One region of the Nonomuraea sp. NPDC026600 genome, then DNA from elsewhere that is predicted to be linked to it. Evidence: riboswitches for the same ligand, from Rfam matches in the RefSeq annotation. Region 1 holds a riboswitch; each other region holds the start of a gene.

Region 1 (5,744 bases):
CCGCTGCTCCGGGCGCGCCGGCTGGAGAAGGCGCTCGGCACGCCTGCCCGGATCTACTACAAGTACGAGGGCGTCTCCCCCGCCGGGTCGCACAAGCCGAACACCGCCGTCCCGCAGGCGTACTACAACGCCCGCGAAGGCGTACGACTGCTCACCACGGAGACCGGCGCGGGACAGTGGGGCTCGGCGCTGGCCTTCGCCTGCGCGCAGTTCGATCTGGAGTGCCAGATCTGGATGGTCCGCGCTTCCTATGATCAGAAGCCCTACCGGCGCTCGCTCATGCAGGTGTACGGCGCGACGGTGCACGCCAGCCCCTCGACCGTGACCGGGTCGGGCAGCAAGGTGCTGGCGGACGACCCCGACTCGCCCGGCAGCCTCGGCATCGCGATCAGCGAGGCGGTCGAGGTGGCGGGCGCGAACCCCGACGCCCGCTACGCGCTCGGCTCGGTGCTGAACCACGTGCTCATGCACCAGACCGTGATCGGTGAGGAGGCGCTGGCCCAATTGGAGGAGATGCCCGATCTGATCATCGGCTGCACCGGAGGCGGCTCGAACTTCGCCGGGCTCACCTTCCCCTTCCTGCGCGAGAAGCTGGCCGGGAACCTCGACGTGACGCTGCGCGCCGTCGAGCCCGACGCCTGCCCGTCGTTCACGCGAGGCGTCTACGCCTACGACTTCGGCGACACGGCGGGCTTCACGCCGCTGCTCAAGATGCACACGCTGGGCCACGGGTTCGTGCCTGATCCGATCCACGCGGGCGGGCTGCGCTATCACGGTATGTCGCCGTTGCTGTCGCACATGTACGAACTCGGCCTGTTCGAGGCGGTGACCAAGTCGCAGACCGAGTGCTTCGAGGCAGGTGTGCGCTTCGCGCGTACCGAGGGCATCCTCCCGGCACCCGAGCCGACGCACGCGCTGGCCGAGACCATCGCCGAGGCGCTGCGGTGCAGGGAGAGCGGCGAGGAGAAGGTGATCCTGACCGCGCTGTGCGGGCACGGCCACTTCGACCTGGCCGCATATGATCGTTACCTGTCCGGGCGCATGCAGGACTACGCCCTCCCGCAGGAGCGCATCGATGAGGCCCTGCACGACCTGCCCGGCTAGGCAGCTTCACCGGCCGGGGTGAAGGGAGCTCACCGCGGCCGGTCTGCCGTCAGTTCGCGTTGGGGCGCTTGCCGTGGTTGGCCTTCTTCTTCTTGCGTGCCTTGGTCTTGCGAGATCGCTTGGCCATGGATGCCTCCAATGATCGGGTTCGCATTCTCAACGTCTCGCGCCAGGGTCTACCGCACAAGCAGTGCGACCTAACATTCCCCAACATATCCGTGTCATAATTTGGTGGAATCTGTTGGAAGGAGCGGGGGCGTGCTCGCACAGCAGCGCCAGCAGGCGATCCTCGAACGCGTGCGCAGCAGCGGCGGGGTTCGGGTGGCCGACCTCGTTCGCGAGCTCGGCGTCTCTGACATGACGGTCCGCCGCGACCTCGAGGTGCTCGCCGAGCGCGGGCTGCTGGAGAAGGTGCACGGCGGCGCGACCGCGCTGGGGCCCGGCTCGACCGAGGAGCCGGGCTTCACCGCCAAGTCCGCCCGCCAGCAGCAGGAGAAGGAGGCCATCGCGCGCCGCGCCGCCCAGCTCGTACGGCCCGGCACCGCGGTGGCGCTCTCGGCCGGGACCACGACCTGGGCCCTGGCCCACCACCTCATCTCGGTGCCCGAGCTCACGGTCATCACCAATTCGATCCCCGTGGCCGACGTCTTCCACCGCAACCCGCGCGCCGACCGCACGGTCGTGCTGACCGGCGGCGTACGCACACCGTCCGACGCCCTCGTCGGCCCGGTCGCGGTGGCCGCGATCCGGAGGCTGCACGTGGACACGTTGTTCCTCGGGGTGCACGGGATGAGCGTGCGGGCCGGGTTCACCACGCCCAACCTGCTGGAGTCGGAGACCGACAGGGAGCTGGTGACCGCGGCGCACCGGCTGGTCATCCCCGCCGACCACACCAAGTGGAACACGGTCGGCATCAGCACGATCGCCGAACTGACCGAGGCCGACGTGGTCATCAGCGACTCGGGGCTGCCCGAGGAAGCACGCATGGAGCTGGGCGAACGCGCCGGCGAACTGATCATCGCGGAGGACTCGCAGTGAAACGCACCATCACCCACCTGGCCGACGGCCGAGAGCTGATCTACTTCGACCGGCGCGACGACGCCGACCGGAGCGCGATCGACAGGCGGGCGCTCGACCCCAGGCCGGTGGCGTCGGAGCTGCGCTACGATCCGCTCACCGAGGAGTGGATCGCGATGGCGGGGCACCGCCAGACGCGCACGTTCCTGCCTCCGGCCGACGAATGCCCGCTGTGCCCGTCGTCTGAGACACGGTCATCGGAAATCCCGGCACACGAGTATGACGTGGTGGTCTTCGAGAACCGCTTCCCCTCTTTCTCCGGAAATTTCGGGACTTATGAGGATGCCGGGGGGCTCAGTGAGGTCCGGCCAGGGGTGGGGAGGTGTGAGGTGGTGTGCTTCACCTCCGAGCACTCGTCGTCGTTCTCGCGGCTCTCCGACGAGCAGGTGGGCCTGGTCATGGAGGCGTGGGCCGACCGTACGGCCGAACTGTCGGCGATCGAGGGCGTGGAGCAGGTGTTCTGCTTCGAGAACCGGGGCGAGGAGATCGGCATCACGCTGCCGCACCCGCACGGGCAGATCTACGCCTACCCGTACGTGACCCCGCGGACCAAGCTCCAGCTCGGCGCGGCCTCACGGCACCGTGGCGGCAACCTCTTCGCCGACGTGCTGGCGGCCGAGCGGGCCGCCGGGGTGCGTGTGGTGGCGGCCAACGAGCTGTGGACGGCGTTCGTACCCGCCGCCGCCCGGTGGCCGTTCGAGGTGCACGTGTATCCGCACAGGCAGACGCCGGACCTGGCCGCGCTGACGGAGGAGGAGCGCGCCGCCTTCGCTCCGCTGTACACGTCCGTGCTGCGGGCGCTCGACGGGCTGTTCGGTGTCGCGATGCCGTACATCTCGGCCTGGCACCAGGCGCCGGTGCGGCAGGACCGTGACCTGGCCTATCTGCACCTGGAGCTGTTCAGCATCAGGCGGGCGCCCGGGAAACTCAAGTATCTGGCGGGCTCGGAGTCGGCCATGGGCGCGTTCGTCAACGATGTCCTGCCGGAGGAAGCCGCACGCATGCTTCGATCACAGGTAGATCTCTAATTGATTTCCGCTTGGAGTCGCCATGACCTTGGGTTTACCACTAATATCCCCTGAAGCACCGACCGAAATGGTCGTTGCTGGCCTAATCCCGGGTGCGTGACCTGGGAACCGGGGACCCATCGCATTTGGGGTGAATCCACTTCGGTGGTAAGGCGGCATCTCCCTGCCCGAACCCGTCAGCTAACCCGGTCGGCAGTCAGGGAGAGGAACCCCTCACGTGGCGACTGCGTCCCCCACGGGTCTTGCCATCGGTCTCATCACCGCCACCTGTGTGGCCTTCGGAGCCTTCACGGCCGTACCGGCTTCGGCCGGGCCGGCCGCGCCCAAGCCCAGCGAAACCAAGCTCCGCGCGGAGCTGAAGGAGCTCGACCAGAAGGTCGACAAGCTCATCGAGACCTACAACCTCAAGCGCGTCGAACTCGCCAAGGCGAAAGAGGACTCGGAGACGACCAAGAAGCGGCTCGCGGCGGCGGATGCCAGCCTCGTCACCGCCCAGAAGCGCGTCGCCGAGCTCGCGCAGCTGCAGTACCAGAACGGCACCGGCTCGCTGCCGAACCTCACGTTCCCGAGCGACAGCTCCAGCGCGGCGGTGCTGGAGCAGCTCACGGCCTCGCAGCAGGCGATCGTGCAGAGCGTGGCCACCCTGAGGAACCTGAAGCAGGCGACCGCGGACCAGGCGACCGCTCTGGAATCGAAGATCCGCGATGACGCGGCCAACGTGGCCAAGCAGCGGGACGACGCGCAGGACCTCATCAAGGACATCCAGAAGAAGCTGAAGGGCCTCATCCCGTTCGGCCCCGGCCGCCGCTCGGACGGCAGCTGGGCGCCCGAGCTCCCGGCCGGCACCGACAACATCACCGCCCGCATGCGGGTGATCCGCGGGCTGATCCAGAAGGACTTCTCACTGCCGTTCGAGGTCGGCTGCTTCCGCTCGGGCGGCGGCGGCGAGCACCCGCTGGGGCGCGCGTGCGACTTCATGATGAGCACCGGCGGCAGCATGCCCAGCGGGGCCAACCAGGCACTCGGCGACCGCATCGCGGCCTGGGCGATCGAGAACAAGAACAAGCTCGGGGTCAAGTACGTCATCTGGAAGCAGCGGATCAACCAGGGCTCGGGCTGGAGCCCGATGTCCGACCGCGGCAGCATCACCGAGAACCACTTCGACCATGTACACATCTCGATGTTCTGACAAGGGGACCCGCGGCCGAGAAAGGTTGATCGCCTCATGTTCGATGACATCGTCTCTCGTTACCACGACATGCTGGATTACCTCGGACTCGACACCTTCGCGTACACGGTGACGGTCCCCGACTCCGGGGTTCTGTCGGTCGAGGATGCCGTGAGGCGCCTCCACTTCGACCAGGCTCCCAATGAGCCGCACCGCAGGGGCGCCCTCCACCTCTATCAGGTCGGCTCCGGGGTCGTCACTCTGGACTGGGTCAACCTCGGTGACCGTGAGCAGATGATCCAGAGGCTCGCCGGCGACGGCTTCCGGCATTGGTACGTCTCCTTCGACATCAACGGCAGCACCAGCATGTACGTCCGGTACGGGATCGCCGAGGGATACCTCGACCATCCCGAGCCAGCCTCCTTGCCCTCCACACCATGGACCGACCTCCTCGGCCCCCTCATTCCCTTCACCAAGATCCTCGCCGGCGGCTATGACAGCGAGGGCGCGGAGGCATCAGTGGACATCACGGCGGCGTGCCTGGCCGTGGTAGAGCTGGAAAGCGGCGTTCGCCTCGACGAGAACTTGATGCACAGCGCTCATTCGGCGCTGCCGATCCCCCTACAGGCCCTGGCACCGGCCGGCAGCTGAGGTGGTGATTCAGCGGCTGAGATAGTGGCTGGTCAGCGCGGACCAGACGATGAGCACGTCCAACGCCGTCCTGGGACTGGCAGCCTGATAGCGGACCGTACGCGCGCCCGTCCGCTCGGTGCCCGGGACCAGGGCGGCCAGCTCCGCGGCGCCATTGGGCCGTAGTTCGGCCTCGATGGCCAATTCGTCGGGGATGGTCACCGGCCGAATGGCTCCCGAGAGGGCACTTGCCACGGCGCGGGCCGCCCCGGCGGCGATGGCCTCCCGGGCGACCGCCGGGTGCTTGCTGCGCGTGGCCGTGCGTCCCAGCGCTGTCTTCACCGGGACGGTGACCACACCGGGGAACGCCTTCTCCGCGACCGCGCAGATCACGTCGTCTCCTGTCACCAGCCCTACCGGGACGCCCACGGCCGCGGCCGGTCGAGCTGCTCGCCGAGCAGGTTGTCGGCCGGGCCGTGGCTGTCGTTGACCACCACCGACGTGGCGCCGCCGTCGAAGGCGCCGGCCACCGCGGCGTTCGCCTCCGCCGTCATCAGTGCCCGCGCGATCGGGTAATCGTGTCCACCTGGGTGGATCTGCTGCTTCGTGGCGATGCCCGCGACGCCTTCTAAGTCCACCGATATCAGCACGTCCACCTGAAAACCTCGCCCTCGCAGTGACCCCGTCCCCACCCATCCTGCCCGTCCTTACGGCGGGCGGAAGAAGTGCTCGGGGTC
Region 2 (5,744 bases), on a different contig from region 1:
GTGACGCCCGGACCGTATCTTTGTGGACGCCCACCGGCCGCGTCGCCGTCCCCTACGCCGGCCGGCCAGAAGACCTCAAAGCCGTGGACGCGCTGCCGCTCGGTGAGGCCAACCTGATCTGCCAGCGCGGGGTGTGGCTGCTGCAGGTCGCCGTCACCCTGCCCAAGCTGGCGGTGCGCCAGCCGGTCCACGGCTTCCTCGGGGTGGATCAAGGGGTGGCGAACCTGGCGGTCACTTCCGACGGCGCGGTGCTGCCCGGCCCCGCACTGCCTGGGCCGATCGGCGGCAACGGCCACGTCCGCACCCTGCGGGAGCGGCGCCATCGCCAACGCCGACGGCTGCAGAAGAAGGGGACTGCTGCGGCGCGGCGGGTATTGCGTCGCCTGTCGGGGCGTGAGCACCGGATGATGACCGACCTCAACCACCAAATCAGCAAATATGTGGTGCGTGAAGCCGAACGCACCGGCCGCGGCATCGCCCTGGAAGACCTCCAAGGCATTCGCGGCCGGGTCAGGGCTCACCGGCTCCAGCGACGCACCCTGCACAACTGGGCGTTCGCCCAGCAGATCACCTTCACCCGCTACAAAGCCGCCCGCGCCGGAGTCGCCTTCATCCTGGTCGACCCTGCGTACACCTCCCAGGCCTGTCCGGAGTGCGGGAACGTCAGCAGGGCGAACCGGCCGGCGCGGGGCCGGTTCGTCTGCACGGGGTGTGGCCTCGCTGGGCACGCCGACCACATCGCGGCCCGCAACATCGCCACACGCGGCGTAGCGGGCTGGGCTGCCATCAACCAGCCACACGCTACCGGCCTCCCTTCAGCCAGACGGGACCGCGAGAGCAAACCGCCAGCTTCAACCGGTGGTAGTTGATGATCCGCCTCCTTCACTCTCACGAACGCGTCGAACAGTCAGACCCCCGAATCGACACGTACGCAGAATTTTTTTACCAGGAGACGTCGTAGCGGTCACCCGCATCACGAACTGGGATCGGCCGCCTTCGGTGCAACGGACAGGCGGTCAACTCCCCGAGAGAGGTACCGGCTGGCTGGCGCGCTGCGGGCGACCAGTGGCGAGCCTCGCGTGGCGTTACTTTAGGTGGCAAGGCCTGAGCATAGTGTGATGGCTGGGTTTCTGTACCGGTTTCCGGCGTCACGATGCGCTGGGCTCCGCCCTGGAACAACGCCCGGGACAACCACGGTCCGCAGAACCCGGCGGCTGCCCCCGGGGTGGCCGCGTGAGCCGTCAACGATGGGGGAGCGCAATGAGCGACAACAGGGAACCGAAGCTGATCTACGGCCAAGGGGCGGAGGCATGCCCGGGGGGGAACTTCTGTCTCTACCGGGGCTCGAACTTCAACGCGGGTCAGACCCCGGGGCGTGGCGACAAGATCCTGGCCATTCCGATGGGCGCGTACGTCAACGACTTCTCCGAGTACGGGTTCGACCACAGCGGTGACGGGGTAAGTGCCGTCGTAAACAACACGGTCGAGGACAACGCGCTCTTCTCGGCCGCCGACCAGCAGGGGCACGCGCTGCCGGTGGACCGGGGGACCTCGATCGCGGATCTGCGGGGCATCCCCATGGCCGACAGCCCGAACGGCTCCTGGAACGACCAGGCCCAGTCCGCACTGGCGGCCCGCTTCGTGGGGAACCTGCGCGTCGACCAGGAGCTGCGAGGCCACTGGGCGGAAGGCGTGGGGCACATCTACTCCTACCGGCTCACGATGCACGCCGAGGACACCCGCGTCGTGAAATGGAGCGTGGGCTTCGGTGATCTGCCGGAGGAAACCTCGCTGTCCAAGAGCTTCGTCGACAACTTCTGGGGTGAGATCCTGCGCGACGGCACCGATGGTGCCGTCCTGCTCGGCTCCCCCCAGGGCGGCGGACACAGCGTCGACCCCGGGACGGACCTCCTCATCGACGTCCAGGTCCTCTACCCAGACGAAAGCCCCGCCTACGAACGCCTCATCGGCCTGAACGCCCAGCAACTGGGCTGACCCGGCGAGCAGGCAACCCACGCAGAACTCCCCGCGACGCCGGGGCGTCGCGGGGAGTTCTGCCGGGCGGGGGCCCGGTCTATCGTCGGCTGTGCCCGTCAGATGTGTTCGGCGGGGTTCGCCGGGAGGTAGAAGTTCCAGCTGCCGTGCCCCTCATGGGCGCCACCTGCGGGGCAGTGCCCGTTGTCGGGGCGACCGTTCCACCAAAGGGTGTAGCACTTGTTACAGAAGCGCCAATTGTCCTGCTGGGTCGTCGGTGACATGTCCCCTCCTGCGGTATGAGAACCGGCATGTTGCCTGGTCACCGCCAGTGTTGGAGGTGACGGCGGACCCGTACATCCCCAAACTTGGGGGTTGCGGCCGATACGGCGGCCATGCGCTGTTCGGTGGGACGTGATCCTCTTTCGGCTGTTCCGAAGCAGGTGGCCGGGGTTGTCGCAGGGGAGACGTACGACGAACGCGCGCCCAAAGGACGCGCGCTCGTCGAAAGGAGAGGCCAGGAGAGTCTCACGGGGGGAGGCGGGCCGGAGGACTCGGGGAGTAGCCGTCAGCCGGTGTAGTCCGGGTATCCGTAGCCGACGACCTGGGACTTCGGCCGGACACGCTGGGCGACCGTGCCGTTGCCGGTGTTGCCCTCGATCGTAGAGATCGTCCCGTTGTTGTTGTCCTTGACGACGAACCCGACATGCTGGATGTCGTCCAGGCTCTTGCTGCCGCTCCACGAGAAGAACACCACGGCGCCCGGCTTCGGGGCCTGGCCCCAGCGGTGGTTCTTGGCGAACCAGCGCGCGTGCTCGACGGTGTAGGCGTCCCAGCCGACCATGCTGCGCGCGCCGGAGTGCGCGCCGACCCACGAGACGAACATCGAGCACCAAGCGGCGTTCAGGTACTCCTGCTTGCTGCCGCCGTCGCGCTTGACGGTCTCCCGGGCGCGCGGCGTGTTCATGTACCACTTCTGGAACTTGGTGCCGCCGCCGGCGGCGTCCTCGGAGGTGCCGACCTGGGCCTTGGCCAGGGCCAGGACCTGCGCGGCCGAGATCTTGGCCTTGGCCTCGACCTTGGCCTCCGGGTGATCCGCGGGAGCGGCGGCGTGCTGCTGGGTGCCGGTAGCGATGGTCTCCGCGTGGGCGGTGGACTGCCCGCCGATGGCGGCGGCCGCGACGGCCACGCCGAGGGCGGCCTGAGCGAAGGTCAGCTTGGGGGCACGGGTAAGACGACTCATGGCCATCGAGGGGGTTCTCCTTGCTTCCATGCCGCTTACCGGGTTAGCTGACGGGTTCGGGCGTGGAAGCTGCCCTACGGCACTGACGTGCCGATTCACCCCAAAGACATGGGTCCCCGGTTCCGCACGAGGCGGATTCAGCGGTCACAGGACGATCCTGTGATGTTTGTGCGATGGTCAGGCAACGAACCGGACAAACAGGTACGTATGCCTTAGATGTCGTACAAGGTAATACATGGGGCAAGGGGATTACAAATAGATAAACCGCTGGTCAGGAGAGTTGCCCGCGTACATCTGCCAGAAGCCCCATCATGGCAAGGCTTTCGTCAAGTGGCATGATCGCGGATTCTTTACCTCCCGCGGCCACGACGGCCCGCACCTCGCGGACTTCGCCGGCGTATCCGTTGTCCGCCGGATCGAGCACGAGCTCCTCCGTCTCCATCGACGGCCCGCTCAGCACGACCCGCTCCGGCGCCCAGAACGGCGCCTTGATGTCCGCGCGCATGCCGGTCCCCACCACGTAGGCGTCGTTCGCGTACGGGCCCAGCAGCGAGCACTCCACCAGGGCCCGCCGGCCGCCCGGATAGATCAGCACCCCGCCCGCCTCAGCGTCCACCCCCGAGGGCGCCAGCGAGCCCGTGATGTGCGCCCGTTCCGGCATCCCGAGCAGGAGCTGCGCCAGCCCGAACGAGTAGACGCCCAGGTCGAGCAGTGCCCCGCCGCCCAGCTCCGGCGCCCACAGCCGGTGCGCGGGGTCGTAGGGCGACTTGAAGCCGAACGACGCCTGGACCGAGCGGATCTCCCCGAACCGGGGATCGGCGGCCACCCGCTGAATCAGCGGGTTGAACCGCATCCACATGGCCTCCATCAGGAAGACCCCGGCCTCGCGCGCGAGCCGGACCATCCGCTCCGCGTCGGCGACGGACGCGGCGAGCGGCTTCTCGCACAACACCGCCTTGCCCGCCGCGATCGCCGCCTCGGCCACCTCCAGGTGCTGGGCGTGCGGGGTCGCCACGTAGACGGCGTCGACGGCGGGGTCGGCGCACAGCTGCTCGTACGAGCCGTACGCCGACTCCGCGCCCAGCTCCGAGGCCAGTGCCCGCGCGCGGCCGAGGTCGCGGGAGCCGACGGCGGCCACCCGCATCCCCGGCTCAGCCGCGATGACCGTGCCGACCCTCTTGGCGATGACACCCGTGGCCGCGATACCCCATGCAAAATTCTTCATGGGGGGAGATCGTAGGGAATCAACCCATCCAGTGAAAGGTGTCCGGGTCTGGGCCGATGCGGCCGTCTGTCGTGTTCATGGCGCCGATCGCCGCCATGTCCTCGGCGTCGAGGACGAAGTCGAACACCTCGAAGTTCTCCTTGATCCGGGCCGGCGTGACCGACTTGGGGATCACCACGTTGCCCAGCTGGATGTGCCAGCGCAGCACGATCTGCGCGGGCGTCCTGCCGTACTTCTCCGACAGCACGCTCAGCGCCGGGTCGCCGAGCAGGCCCTGGCCCTGCCCCAGCGGGCTCCACGCCTCGGTGAGGATGCCGTTGGCCTCGTGGAACTCCCGCAGCCGCCGTTGCTGGAAGTACGGGTGCAGCTCGATCTGGTTGATGGACGGCGTGATGTCCGTCTCGTCGATCACCCGGGTGAGCGTCTCGACGGTGAAGTTGGACACGCCGATCGCCTTCGCCCGCCCTTGACGGTAGATCTTCTCGAGGCCGCGCCACGCCTGCACGTACGTGCCGTGCTTCGGCAACGGCCAGTGGATCAGATAGAGGTCCACGTAGTCGAGCCCGAGCCGCGACAGGCTCTCGTCGAACGCCTCCTCGGCCCGGCCGTGGTCGGGATTGAAGAGCTTGGTGGTGATGAACAGCTTCTCGCGCGGGATCCCCGAGGCGCGTACGGCGCGGCCGACGCCCTCCTCGTTCCTGTAGGCGCTGGCGGTGTCGACGTGGCGGTAGCCGATCTCCAGAGCGGTCGTCACGACCTGCTCGGCCTCGTCGCTCGGCACCTGCCAGACGCCGAACCCGAGCTGCGGCACCTGTACGCCGTCCGTATTGAGGAGTAGAGAGTTCATGGTCTTCATTGTTCACGTGTCGTTTCTGACGGCTTAAGGCGGGCGGGCTAGCTTGAAGCGGTCGTGAACGGGCCATCACCGGGCGGGGAGTACAGAGTGGGCAAACAGGCGTCGGCCTGGGTGGAGTCCCCGCTTCAGATGCTGTGCGCCATCGAGGCCCACCGCGCTGGGCTGCTCGGGCCTGCCACCGCCGTCGTCCCGCGTGCCGGTCTCCGGGCGCTGAAGGCCACGCGCCGGGCGCTGTCCGACCTGGCGCTGCCCGAGGGGCTGGAGCTGGCCGAGCCGCGCGAGCGCATGCCACGCTCCCCGCACGCCGTCGGCGACGCCTTCTCCGGCCGTGTCCAGGTCCGCTGGCTCGTCTCGCACCCGGGTCGCATCGTGATCGTCGACGATGGGCTGGCCACGCTCCGGCTGCTCGAACTGCTGGCCGCCGGGCCGTACAAGCCGCTGTTGCG
Region 3 (5,744 bases), on a different contig from region 1:
GCGGGAGCAGCTCGCCGCCCAGAAGAGCGCCGCCAAGGAGGAGTCCGATCGGCTGCGCGAGCAGCTCAGGCTGGCCCGCGCCGAGAACGCCGACCTGCGCCGCAAGCTCCACGACGCCCGCGAGCGGAGCAAGACCGCCGTACGCCGCGCGGAGGAGATGGAGCACGCGGCCGACGACGCCAAGTCCGCCGCGTCGGCGGCGGGCAGCGCGGGCGAGTCGGAGCTGCGCAGGCTCCGCGAGCGGCTGGCCGACGTGGAGAAACAGCTCGAAGCCTCGCGCCGGGCCGCGCGCGAGGGCAGGAGCATCGAGGACGCCCGCGTCAGAGTGCTGCTCGACGCGCTGCAGGACGCCTCCGCCGGGCTGCGCAGGGAGCTGGCCCTGCCCACCATGATCAGCAGGCCCGCCGACTCGGTCGCCGCGCTCACGGGCGAGCGCCCCGGCGTCAGAGGCGTGCCCGCGCGCGCCCTGGCCGACGACGATCCGCAACTCCTCGACCAGTTGCTCGCGCTGCCGCAGGTGCATCTGATCATCGACGGCTACAACGTGACCAAGACCGGTTACGGCACGCTGACCCTGGCCGATCAGCGCACCCGGCTGATGACCGGCCTCGGCGGGCTGGTCGCGCAGACCAGGGTCGAGGTGACCGTGGTCTTCGACGGCGCCGAGCTCAACGCGCCCGTCCAGGTGGTGGCACCGCGCGGCGTGCGGGTGCTCTTCAGCGCGCCCGGCGAGATCGCCGACGACCTGATCCGCCAGCTCGTCCGGGCCGAGCCGCCAGGACGGGCCATGGCGGTGGTCTCCTCCGATCGCGAGGTGGCCGAATCCGTCCGTCGCATGGGAGCCAGACCGGTTCCGTCAGGTCTGCTGTTGCGCAGGCTGGGCCGCGCCTAGATTACGAATCGGCCGTTCAGGTAAAAGCACACCCGCCACTTCTGTACCATTTCGCCCCAGATGTATTCCCTGGGAGGCGACACTGTGAGGTTTGGCCGGGTGCCACTGGCTGCGGGTCTCGCGATCGGGCTGCTGCTGTCCCCAACGAGCGAGGCACTGGCCGCGCCGAAGCCCACGATCAAGCAGGCGAAAGCCAAGCTCAAAAAGCTGAACGACAAGGCCGACAAGGTCGTCGACCGTTACAACACGGCGACCGAGAAGTACAAAACGGCCCAGGGCGAGTACGGCAAGCTGAACGCGAGCTACAAGCGCAAGCTGGAGACGGTCGCCACGCTGCACGCCCAGGTGGTCGCGATGGCCGTCGACACCTACAAGCTCGGCCCCGACGCCGGCTCCTGGCCCACGATGGTCGGCCAGCCGGACCCCACGGGCATGCTGGGCAGCCTGGCGCTCGCGGACCAGTTGTCGCAGGAGAAGCTGGAGCGGCTGGTGGCCTTCGACCGGGAGAACCGCGGCCTCAAGGACGAGCGCGACAAGGCCGAGACGGCGCTGCAGGCGGCCGACAAGGAGCGCGACGGGGTCGAGAAGGAACGTTCGGAGGTCCGCAAGCTCATCGCGCAGCAGAAGAAGCTGCTCGACAAGCTCGGCGCCTACAAGACCGGCGACCCGAACAGCACCGGCATCAAGTACACCGGCGCGGCCTCCGGCAACGCCGCCGCGGTGCTCAGGTTCGCGTACGCGCAGGTGGGCAAGCCGTACGTGTTCGGCGGTACGGGGCCGCGCGGCTGGGACTGCTCGGGGCTCACCCAGGCGTCGTGGCGCGCGGCGGGCGTCTCGCTGCCCCGCACCACCTGGCAGCAGTGGGCCTGGGGTTCCTCCCGCAAGGTGGATCTGAAGGATCTGCAGCCGGGGGATCTCATCTTCAGCTCGGGGCTGGGGCATGTGAGCATTTACGCGGGCAACGGGCAGATCGTCCACGCGCCCCAGACCGGCGACGTGGTCAAAGTCGTCACCCTCTCCTCCTACGGTGGCAGCCTGGTGGGGGCCATCCGCCCGTAGCGCTTTTGCTGAGTTCAAAAGCGTTATTTTTCTGTACGGCCAAGCACGGTGGGCCCCGCCCGCCGTGCGGGGCCGGGGCCTGTCCAGGGGCACGCTCCTCCGGTGGAGACGGCTGCGCGCCGTGACGTGCGCATTCTTGGCCCCGGTCCGTGGATTCCGGCGCCCGGGGTCGCGTGCTGAAGAGTGATAAATGCCACGTCGGTGTCCGTGTTCCCGGCGTGTGTGGCGAGCTCAGCGTGGCGCGTCTGGCGCTCTGAGTGAGCGTGGCGCGCGTGCGCAAGGCGGGGTCGCGGCGTGGCCCACATCGACCATACCGGCGGCGGGGTCATGCTCGGCGTGCTTTTCGCATGCTCGCCGAGCCGCGACGGCCGACGGGGGCCGTACTTGTCCTGGGATCTCGGCCGGAGATCGTCGAGGGTTCTTTGGATCTAGGGCGAATGGTGTTCGGGGGGCTGCGACCGCTGTGACCAGCGATCTGGTGCTAACGGGACCAGTGGTGCAGAAGTGACGAATGGGACCTGACAGATCGAGGTATCGTCAAGTGTGAGAAGGGTCACATTTGCGTAACATAAACCGCTGCTCCATCTGGGATTGCGGTCCTGACTGAGGGGTCTGCCTGATCCTGACAACCCCATGACGCCTTTGCCAGTTCGTTACTTAGGGCGTAGCTTCTGGCCTCGCGGCGAACAAGCCATGGCGTCGCGGCTCTCCATCGGGTCTCCGATGTGGACAGATAGAAAAACCGTTCGGTCACCGCCATTTCCCAATGTCACCAATTGCGGCGGTGGCCTGCCGAATCCGTGCAGCCAGGAGCACGGAACCGGGGACCCAGCGATCCCGTCCCAGGGATCAGGGGTGAATCGGCGCTTATCGCGCCGTAGGGCGACTTCCAGGCCCGAATCCGTCAGCTAACCCGGTAGGCGTTCGTGGAAGATCCAAGGAGAAATCCTGTCTACCTCCCCCTATAACCCCCGTCTGTCCCGCCTTGCCCTGAGTGGCGCAGCACTAACGATGACCGTGACGGCCGGAGGTGTGGTCCTCCACGCCCCGACGGCGCAGGCGACGACGGCGCGCGAACCGGCCAGTGTTTCCCGGACGACCACCACGGCGGGTAAGACCGTCAAGTCCGTGAAGAAGACCGCGCACCAGACGGCGGTCGCTCGGCAACAGGCGAGGGCCCGCACGGCCGTATCCGTGGCCAAGGACCAGCTCGGTGACCCGTACCGTTACGGGGCCACAGGACCCGGTTCCTTTGACTGCTCCGGTCTCGTCCAGTACGCCTGGAAGAAGGCCGGCGTCAAGATCCCACGCGTGACGAACAGCCAGTTCGCAGGCATCAAGAAGAAGGTCTCCTGGAAGAATCTGAAGCCAGGCGACCTGCTGTTCTTCCATGGGCTCGGCCACGTTGGCATGTTCGTCGGCAACGGCAAGATGATCCATTCGCCGAGAACAGGTCAGACGGTGCGCATCGAGAAGCTCAACGGATGGCGCAAGGCGTCGTTCGCGGGCGCGGTGCGTCCCGGTCTGTAAGGCGGTGCGTCCCGGCCTGTATGACCGTCACGAAGGTCCCGTCCCGCTGGGGACGGGACCTTCGCGCATTTTCCCGTGACGGCCGGTCTCCCGCGGTGGGCGACTACCATCGGGGAACGTGTCCGTGCAGGTGAGCCGCCGAGTCGTGGTGGCGGGGGTGCTGCTCCTGGCCCTCGCCTCGGCCAGTGCCGTCCCGCACCGGGCCACCGGGACGGGTGACCTCGCGGCGACGGTTCGTGACCTGCCGTCCGGTGGTCGTGAGCAGCCTGTGGCGGGTCGCGGCCCGACGCCCGGTGATCGCGAGCTCCCGGCGGAGGCGCGGGGCCTCTGGGGTGACGGGGCGGATGTCGTACGAGGTGCGCGTTCGGTCGTGGTCGGTCACCACGCGGCCACCGAGCTGCTTCGCGACCTGGCGCGCAGGGCCGACGCCGCCGGGACGCGTGTCTCCGCCGTGCTCGGACGGCCGGTGCGGCCCGTGGTGCTCGTGCCTGGTTCGACGGCCGAGGCCGCGCGGGTGGCCGGGGTGGGGAGTGTCGCCGGGCTGGCGGCGGTGGCCGATGGCGGGCGGGTCGTCGTGGTGCCCGAGTACTTCGGCCGGCTGACCCCGACCGGGCGGGACGTCGTGCTCACCCACGAGCTCACCCACGTCGCCGCCGGGACGGAGCGGCTGCCTGTGTGGCTCTATGAGGGGTTCGCCGACTACGTGGGCTACCGCGACGCGGGGCTGCCGGTTCGGGTCGCCGCCGCTGAGCTGGCCGCCGAGGTGCGGGCCGGGCGCTTGCCGGGCGGGTTGCCGGGGCCTGAGGCATTCGCACCCTCTTCCCGGGACCCTGTACGGCTGGCACGGGCCTACCAGGAGGCGTGGCTGGCGTGTCGCTTCATCGCCGAGCGGTTCGGTGAGGGGACTCTGGTGAGGCTCTACCGTGATGCCCAGACGGGTGGCATCGACCGGGGGCTCGCCAGGCTCGGGCTCTCGGCAGGGACGTTGACGGCACGGTGGCGCGACTACGTGCGGGACCAGCTTGCGTAAGGGGAACGCGGATGGACGATCTGCAGAGCACCGACAACATGCCGCCTGACGACGACGCGGACCCCGCCGCCCGGCACCCGGGCTCACAGCCCGGTGAGAACGCCGCGCTGCCCGAGCCGCCCGGCCCCGGCGCCGTGTCGACTGGGCGGTCCGATGGAGACGACGTGCCGTTCGGGGCGGATGCCGGGCCGGCGGGGTCGGATACCGCCCCGGACACCGGGCAGACCGCACCGGGTGGGTGGGCCGCACCAGATGGGGGCTCCGCATCGGGCGGGCAGGCCACGCCAGGGAGGCAGGCCCCGCCAGGGAGGCGGGCCACACCTGACGGGAACGCCGCGCCAGGGGGACAGGCCATGCCGAGCGGGAACGTCGCGCCAGGCGCCCCCGCTACGCCCGCGCGTGCTGGGACCGGTTGGGCCTTGGTCCTGCTCGGGGTGGTGATCCTGGTCGTGGTGGCGTTGGCGACGCCGTGGCGGGTGATGCCGCCGGGCACTCCCACCGTGCCGCCGGATCCGGCGCGTGACTTCAGTGCGGGCGAGATCGCCAGGGCCGCCGCGTTCGACGCCGCCACCAGCGTCCCCGGGTACCTGTCGCTCGGGCTGACCGTGCTGTTCGCGGGGTTGCTGGTGCTCACGCCGTTCGGGGCCAAGGTGCTGGGCGGGCTGCGCGGGCCGTGGTGGGTGCGGGTGGTGCTCGGGGTGACGGTGCTGACCGCGATCGTGGAGGCGGTCCGGTGGCCGCTGGGCGTCTGGTTCGAGGTGGTGCTGCGTGACTACGGCCTGTCCACGCAGGACTGGGCCGGCTGGACCGGGGACCGGCTCAAGGGGCTGGCCGTGGGCGTGGTGCTGCAGTCGATCATGGTGCTGGTCGTGGTGGCGCTGGCCAGGAAGGTGCGGCGCTGGTGGATTCCGGCCGCCGTGGGGGCGTTCGCGCTGACCCTGCTGGCGTCGTTCGTGTATCCGGTCGTGTTCGAGCCGTTGTTCAACGACTTCCGCCCGATGCCGCAGGGCGCGCTCAGGGTGAACCTGATGACGCTGGCCGAGCGCGCCCACGTCCCGGTCGGGGACGTGCTGATCGCCGACGCCTCACGCCGGACGAACGCCCTCAACGCCTACGTCTCCGGCTTCGGCGCCACGCGCCGGATCGTCGTGTACGACACGCTGCTGCGCGCCCCGCAGTCCGAGGTCGAGCTGGTCGTGGCGCACGAGCTGGGCCACGCCAAGTACGGCGACG
Region 4 (5,744 bases), on a different contig from region 1:
GCCTCGGATCGGACCAACTTCACTACGCCAAAGATGAAGGCGCCGCCCACGACCACGGGTGGGATGAGGGCTGACAATACGTCGGTAAGGGCCTGCATTCGTCCTCGTCTCCACAGCGGACCGGGGGTTTCGATGGGCGCTTTATCCACAAGCGGCCCCGGCATGAGCGCCCCTCATGCCACATGAGGTGGACAACCGCCCGCACCTGACCATAGTGGTACACGGATGCCGTCCGTGTGCCAAGGGCGTCAACATCCGGCAACCCGGACGTCTCACAGCCTAATGCCAGTCTCTCCAGACTCCTTACCGGATCAAGTGAAAATTTTACGGAAAGGCATCAGCCCAGGTACCGAAGGCTCAGCGAAGATCTTTGGACACCAGTGTTCCGGCGAGCCTGTCGTGCGGACCGCGCTGCAGCGGCTTGTCGATCAAGATGAGGATCCCGACCCCGAAGACGAAGATTCCGGCCAGCACATTGACCACCGGAATGCCCATCACCATGACGGCTCCGGGATAGATCAGGGACCGTTTCAGCAGCGCACCTCGCCGAAGGCCACCAGGTGCCAGGCGAATCTTCATGATCGCTTTGCCGAAGGTGCGGCCGCCCATGGAAAGCGCGGTCCAGTCATAGACCGTATATCCCAGCCCGGCGAGCAGCCACGCGAACACGCCGGGCAGCCGGCCGTCGAACGCCTCCAGCAACCCGACAGTTCGAAAGGCCGCCCAGAGCGCGACGAACAGAATGTAATAGAAGACACCGAAGACGAGGGCTTCAATGAGGCGGGCGGCCAGCCGTTCCCACCATTCCGCTGGGACCACGTCACTCCACGGCGGCGACCCGGCCATAACCCACCTCGACCCTTCGGCGAACCGACCGCTACCCATTTTGGTACGGCCCGCACACACAAAACAGAGGCCGGCCAACCGGCCGACCTCTGTTTCGCGCTCGCGAGGACTACTTGATCTTCACGACCACGGTGTTGCTGAACTTGTCGGCGAACGTCTGCTGCAGCGGCTTGTCCCAGAGCTGGGAGGCACCGTTCAGCGCGACGGCGATCCCGCCGAGCAGCGTCCCGACGAACGGGATGATGCCGAGGAGGTATCCGCCCCAGGTGATGGCCGCCCGCTTGAGCGCCACCTCGTTGGGCAGGCCGCCGGGCGGCAGCATGTTGCCCATGGGCACGATCTTGATACCCATGACCAGCTTGCCGACCGTCTGGCCGCTCATCTTGGTCATGAAGTACTCGTAGGCGACATAAATCGCCGTCATCAGGATGGTCTGCACGATCCCGTAGGCGAGCGGGCCCAGCAGGCCGCTCGACGTACCGGTCACGGAGTTGTAGCTGCTGAGCAGGATGGCCGCGAGAATGAGGCCCAGCACCCCGGACACGATGCCGAAGATGACACCGTCGATGATCCTCGCCACGAGCCGCTGCCACCACTCGGCGAGCGGGGCCGGGGCTCCGGGCGGCTGCATCCCGTGCGGCTGGGCGCCGTAACCGGGCTGCTGGCCGTACTGGGGTTGCTGCGGCTGCCCGTATCCGGGCTGGCCGCCGTACTGCGGCTGCTGCTGACCGTAACCCGGCTGGGACTGCTGCTGCTGCCCGTACTGGGGTTGCTGACCATAGCCGGGCTGCTGGCCCGACGCGGGCTGCTGGCCATAACCAGGCTGCTGACCGTAACCGGGCTGCGATTGCGGCTGCTGACCGTAATCAGGCTGCTGACCATAGCCGGGCTGCTGGCCCGACGCGGGCTGCTGGCCATAACCAGGCTGCTGACCGTACCCAGGCTGCTGGCCATATCCCGGCTGGGACGGCTGCTGCTGACCATAGCCGGGCTGCTGGCCGTAACCGGGCTGCGGTTGCGGCTGCTGCTGGCCATAACCAGGCTGGCCGTACTCGGGCTGCTGGCCCGAAGCCTGCTGCTGCCCGTAGCCGGGCTGCTGGCCGTACTCGGGTTGCTGGCCATAGCCGGGCTGCTGCCCGTACTGCGGCTGCTGACCGTACTGCGACGGCTGCTGCTGGCCATATTGCGGCTGCTGGCCGTAGCCCGGCTGCTGCTGCTGCCCGTACTGGGGCTGCTGGCCGTACTGCGGCGGTTGCTGCTGGCCATAGTTGGGTTGCTGACCATAGGCGTCGTCCGCCCGGTAGCCAACGACCGTTACATCCGGGTCGGGCTCGCCATAGGGACGGCCCGCGTTGTGATGTCCGTATTCGGGAGTCCCGCCAGGCGCAGAGTGCTCGCCGGAATCATCCTGTGGATACGGCGGCTGTCCGGTGCTCACCGTGTCACCTCGCTTCGAGTGCGCATGTGGCACGTGTCAGGACACATGCCTGTGCTGCCCAACGTATCGACATAGGTATCAACAATCACCTTTCGCATTAGTCAAGGTCCGCGTCACCCGATGTCAGGTGGAGCAGCATGCGGGTGTTCCCCAGAGTGTTGGGCTTGACGTGTTCCAAGTCGAGGAACTCGGCGACACCCTCGTCGTACGAGGCCAGCAGCTCCGCGTAGACCTCTGGCGAGACCGGAGTGCCCTGAACCGGGCGGAATCCATGCCTCGCGAAGAAATCGACCTCAAAAGTCAGACAGAATACCCGGCGCAGGCCGAGCTCTCGAGCGGTAATGATCAAGGAAGAGACGATCCGGTGCCCGATTCCGAGGCCGCGGAACTCCGGGTTGACGGCCACCGTACGAATCTCCGCGAGATCCTCCCAAAGCACATGCAGCGCGCCGCAGCCGACCACCAGGCCACCGCGCTCGGCGATCCAGAACTCCTGCACGTCCTCGTACAGGGTGACCGTGGCCTTCTCCAGAAGCCGCGGTCCGGCGCCCGCGTAGGTGTCGACCAGGCGCCTAATCGTCCTGACATCCGGCGTGCGGGCACGCCGGACGACGATTTCCGTGTCCGGGACTGTCACTTCGGCGACCTGCTCCATGGGTCTCCAGAGTACAGATCCGATTACGGCTCACCCCTAACTGCGACCTCTCCCCCATCTCATGACATCTGGTGGTTGATCGAACACGATGGGGGATCCCTTGACTCCTAGGCTTCCATGTCTTGGCGAACTTGGTGGAAAAAGGACATAAAGTCTGTTCTGTACGGCCAAGCACGAGACCCTCTCGTGACCCTTCGGTTGCGAAACCTCTACTGACTTGGCAGTTCTGGTTGAGCACGAACGCCGAGTGCACTAGTGTCCAGCGACGATGTCACCCGCGCGAGCCAAGCGTGGAGACGCGCCCAATCTCCGCGAGGAGAACCGGGGACCCGCCGGTGGCGAGCTCATCCTGACGCCACCCTGGGGTGAATCCGAGCGGTTCGTTCGGTAGGGCTGCTCCGGCCCGAACCCGTCAGCTAACCCGGTAGGCGCCGATGAGAGGAGCTGGTTGGTGAAGTACACCCGCAATCGCGAGGGGAAGCCGGCGGGCGCTCACGCCCGCCCTCCGGGATCCCGGAGAGCCTCCACCCGCTTGGGTGTCATCGCGGCTACCGTCGCCACCCTCCTGTTCGCCATCCCCGTCGGCTCCGCCGTCGCCGATCCCAAGCCCTCGCTGAAGGCCCTGTCCAAGCAGGCCGAGGAGCTCCACACCCAGATCGAGACGCTCAGCGAGCAGTACAACGGCCAGCGGGAGAAGCTCAAGACCGCCAAGAAGGCGGTCGAGGCGGCCCAGAAGACGCTGGCCACCAGCGAGTCCGATCTGGCCGTCAAGCGCGCCAAGGCCTCGCTGCTGGCCCAGAACGCCTACATCAACGGCGGCCTCGGCCAGTCCCTGGCGTTCACCACCTCCGACGACCCCGAGAGCTTCCTCGACCGGGCGGCCACCACCTACGCGCTGGAGCAGCAGCAGGGCGCCGAGGTCAACCTGGTGACCGCGGCCAGGGAGGCCGCCGAGCGGGCCAGGACCAGCGCCAAGACGCGCATCGACGAGGTCCAGGAGATCGTCGACGGCCTCGGCACCAAGCGCGACAAGATCACCAAGCTGGTCGCCAAGGTCGAGAGCAGCCTCTTCAAGCGCGCGATCGGCGAGGCGGGCCGCCCCGGCTCGCGCGCCGTGAAGGTGAACCTGCCGGTCATCGGCGCCGGCAAGGCCGCCATAGCCGCCAGGTGGGCGCTCACGCAGCAGCTCAAGCCCTACGTCTGGGGCGCCGAGGGCCCGAGCTCGTACGACTGCTCCGGCCTGGTGATGGCGGCCTACCAGCGGGTGGGCATCTCACTGCCGCACTACACCGGCGATCAGTGGACGGCCGGCCGGCACATCTCCAAGGAGGAGCTGCGCGCCGGCGACCTGGTCTTCTTCTACGGCGACCTGCACCACGTCGGCATCTACATTGGTGGCGGCATGATGGTCCACGCACCGCAGACCGGCGACGTCGTGCGCATCGCGTCCATCGCTCGCCGTCCGTTCGCGGGTGCCGTACGCATCGCCGACTGAACTTCCGGCGCTCTGACAGCAGGCGTCCCGGCAGCAGGCGCCCTGGCGACAGGCGCCCGAGCAGCAAGCGCCGGCGGCGAACGCTCTGACAGCCGGGGTCTGGCGGCAGGGGCTCCGGCGGCGGGCCCGCCGGCGCGGTCAGATGAGCTGACGGCGGGCGGCCCAAGCCACGGCCTCGATCGCGGTGGCGACTCCGATGCGGTCGCAGATACCCCGCAATCTCCGGCGTACCGTGCGCCCGCTGATATCCAATCGTCTGCCCACCCGGTCAACCGTGACTCCCTTGGCAAGCTCCGCCAGCAACGCCAGATCCGCATGGCTGAGCTCAACGCCTTCAGTGAGCACATACATCGGGAGCCCTCCCCCCAACAGCAGAACTCGAGACGTCTCTGTCCGAGCAGAAGGTAAACGCATTCTGGAAAGGTCGTCAAGCAAGCCAATCCTCACATTTGACGATCGACATTGACATGATCCTCTATATGTGAAGTACTCGCCATATGTCGGCACACTTCGGGGCCTGATGAGCGAGCACAGCCGTCCTTACAAGGGCTCCGACCCACCACCGCCGAGCACCACGGACATGCTGGGCTTCGATCCCTGGGACGCCGATTTTCCGCCGCGCTCCATATACGAAATATCGGGAAATACAGCGGTGTGGGCCACTCTTTCGTACCTGGCCGGGCTGTACGTACGAGCCCTGCCGCGCGATCCCCGTTTCGGACACGGCTCCGACCCGCTCGGCAAAGGCGATCCGACAGAGCCGGTGGAATCGTTCCTGCTCATGAACTCCACGGACCGACCACAGCCGCCCGCGCGGGCTGGTCAAAAGAGAGCGCCCGCGGGCGGGTGCCGAGGCGATCGCGACCGAGCTGATCCGGACGCTGCCGAACGAGGCCGAACTGATCACTGTTCTCCTACTCGCCGCCGGACGCGGGACCGCTGTCAACCTAACCGCCGTCGGCGGCCTGAACGTTACGCGGCACGTGGCCGCTGCGGCCCGGAGATCCTGCCCGCAGACGGTCAGGCGGTGGCGTCGTACGTCTTCCTGGCCGCTTCGACGATCTGGATGTTGGCCTCGGCCCAGCCCTTGATCGCGGCCACCAGCGGCATCAGGCTCTCGCCGAGCGATGTGAGCTCGTAGTCGACCCGGACCGGCACCGAGGGCGTGACCGTGCGCCGCACCAGGCCGTCGCGCTCCAGCCCGCGCAGCGTCTGGGTGAGCATCTTCTGGCTGACGCCCGCGATGCGCCTGGACAGGTCGCTGTAGCGGCGAGGCCCGCTCGCCAGGCCGGTGAGCACCAGCGTCACCC

What was found. A riboswitch is a leader RNA that binds a small molecule or an ion and turns the genes downstream of it on or off. The one in region 1 is predicted to bind cyclic di-AMP.
Region 2: it holds a riboswitch for cyclic di-AMP, as region 1 does, so the genes downstream of both, AB0F17_RS60660 (CHAP domain-containing protein) here and AB0F17_RS31940 (hypothetical protein) in region 1, are expected to answer to the same signal.
Region 3: it holds a riboswitch for cyclic di-AMP, as region 1 does, so the genes downstream of both, AB0F17_RS45155 (C40 family peptidase) here and AB0F17_RS31940 (hypothetical protein) in region 1, are expected to answer to the same signal.
Region 4: it holds a riboswitch for cyclic di-AMP, as region 1 does, so the genes downstream of both, AB0F17_RS12570 (NlpC/P60 family protein) here and AB0F17_RS31940 (hypothetical protein) in region 1, are expected to answer to the same signal.

Annotation. Positions count from the first base shown of each region.
Region 1 is NZ_JBEZYD010000016.1:27,159-32,902, forward strand. Features, by position in the region: gene AB0F17_RS31925 (TrpB-like pyridoxal phosphate-dependent enzyme) at 1-1,104, shown strand, start outside; gene AB0F17_RS31930 (DeoR/GlpR family DNA-binding transcription regulator) at 1,363-2,142, shown strand; gene galT (galactose-1-phosphate uridylyltransferase) at 2,139-3,209, shown strand; cyclic di-AMP (ydaO/yuaA leader) riboswitch at 3,279-3,420, shown strand; gene AB0F17_RS31940 (hypothetical protein) at 3,427-4,398, shown strand; gene AB0F17_RS31945 (hypothetical protein) at 4,435-5,028, shown strand; gene AB0F17_RS31950 (M55 family metallopeptidase) at 5,038-5,415, opposite strand; gene AB0F17_RS31955 (M55 family metallopeptidase) at 5,421-5,663, opposite strand.
Region 2 is NZ_JBEZYD010000056.1:20,930-26,673, reverse strand. Features, by position in the region: gene AB0F17_RS60675 (transposase) at 1-869, shown strand, start outside; gene AB0F17_RS60670 (hypothetical protein) at 1,261-1,995, shown strand; gene AB0F17_RS60665 (hypothetical protein) at 2,094-2,258, opposite strand; gene AB0F17_RS60660 (CHAP domain-containing protein) at 2,543-3,223, opposite strand; cyclic di-AMP (ydaO/yuaA leader) riboswitch at 3,235-3,370, opposite strand; gene AB0F17_RS60655 (Gfo/Idh/MocA family oxidoreductase) at 3,489-4,442, opposite strand; gene AB0F17_RS60650 (aldo/keto reductase) at 4,462-5,289, opposite strand; gene AB0F17_RS60645 (hypothetical protein) at 5,386-5,744, shown strand, end outside.
Region 3 is NZ_JBEZYD010000028.1:154,094-159,837, forward strand. Features, by position in the region: gene AB0F17_RS45145 (NYN domain-containing protein) at 1-892, shown strand, start outside; gene AB0F17_RS45150 (C40 family peptidase) at 992-1,951, shown strand; cyclic di-AMP (ydaO/yuaA leader) riboswitch at 2,732-2,889, shown strand; gene AB0F17_RS45155 (C40 family peptidase) at 2,963-3,481, shown strand; gene AB0F17_RS45160 (hypothetical protein) at 3,600-4,511, shown strand; gene AB0F17_RS45165 (M48 family metalloprotease) at 4,523-5,744, shown strand, end outside.
Region 4 is NZ_JBEZYD010000004.1:490,961-496,704, forward strand. Features, by position in the region: gene AB0F17_RS12550 (RDD family protein) at 358-819, opposite strand; gene AB0F17_RS12555 (RDD family protein) at 956-1,477, opposite strand; gene AB0F17_RS12560 (hypothetical protein) at 1,481-2,359, shown strand; gene AB0F17_RS12565 (amino-acid N-acetyltransferase) at 2,382-2,939, opposite strand; cyclic di-AMP (ydaO/yuaA leader) riboswitch at 3,229-3,385, shown strand; gene AB0F17_RS12570 (NlpC/P60 family protein) at 3,472-4,434, shown strand; gene AB0F17_RS12575 (LuxR C-terminal-related transcriptional regulator) at 4,573-4,785, opposite strand; gene AB0F17_RS12580 (helix-turn-helix domain-containing protein) at 5,455-5,744, opposite strand, start outside.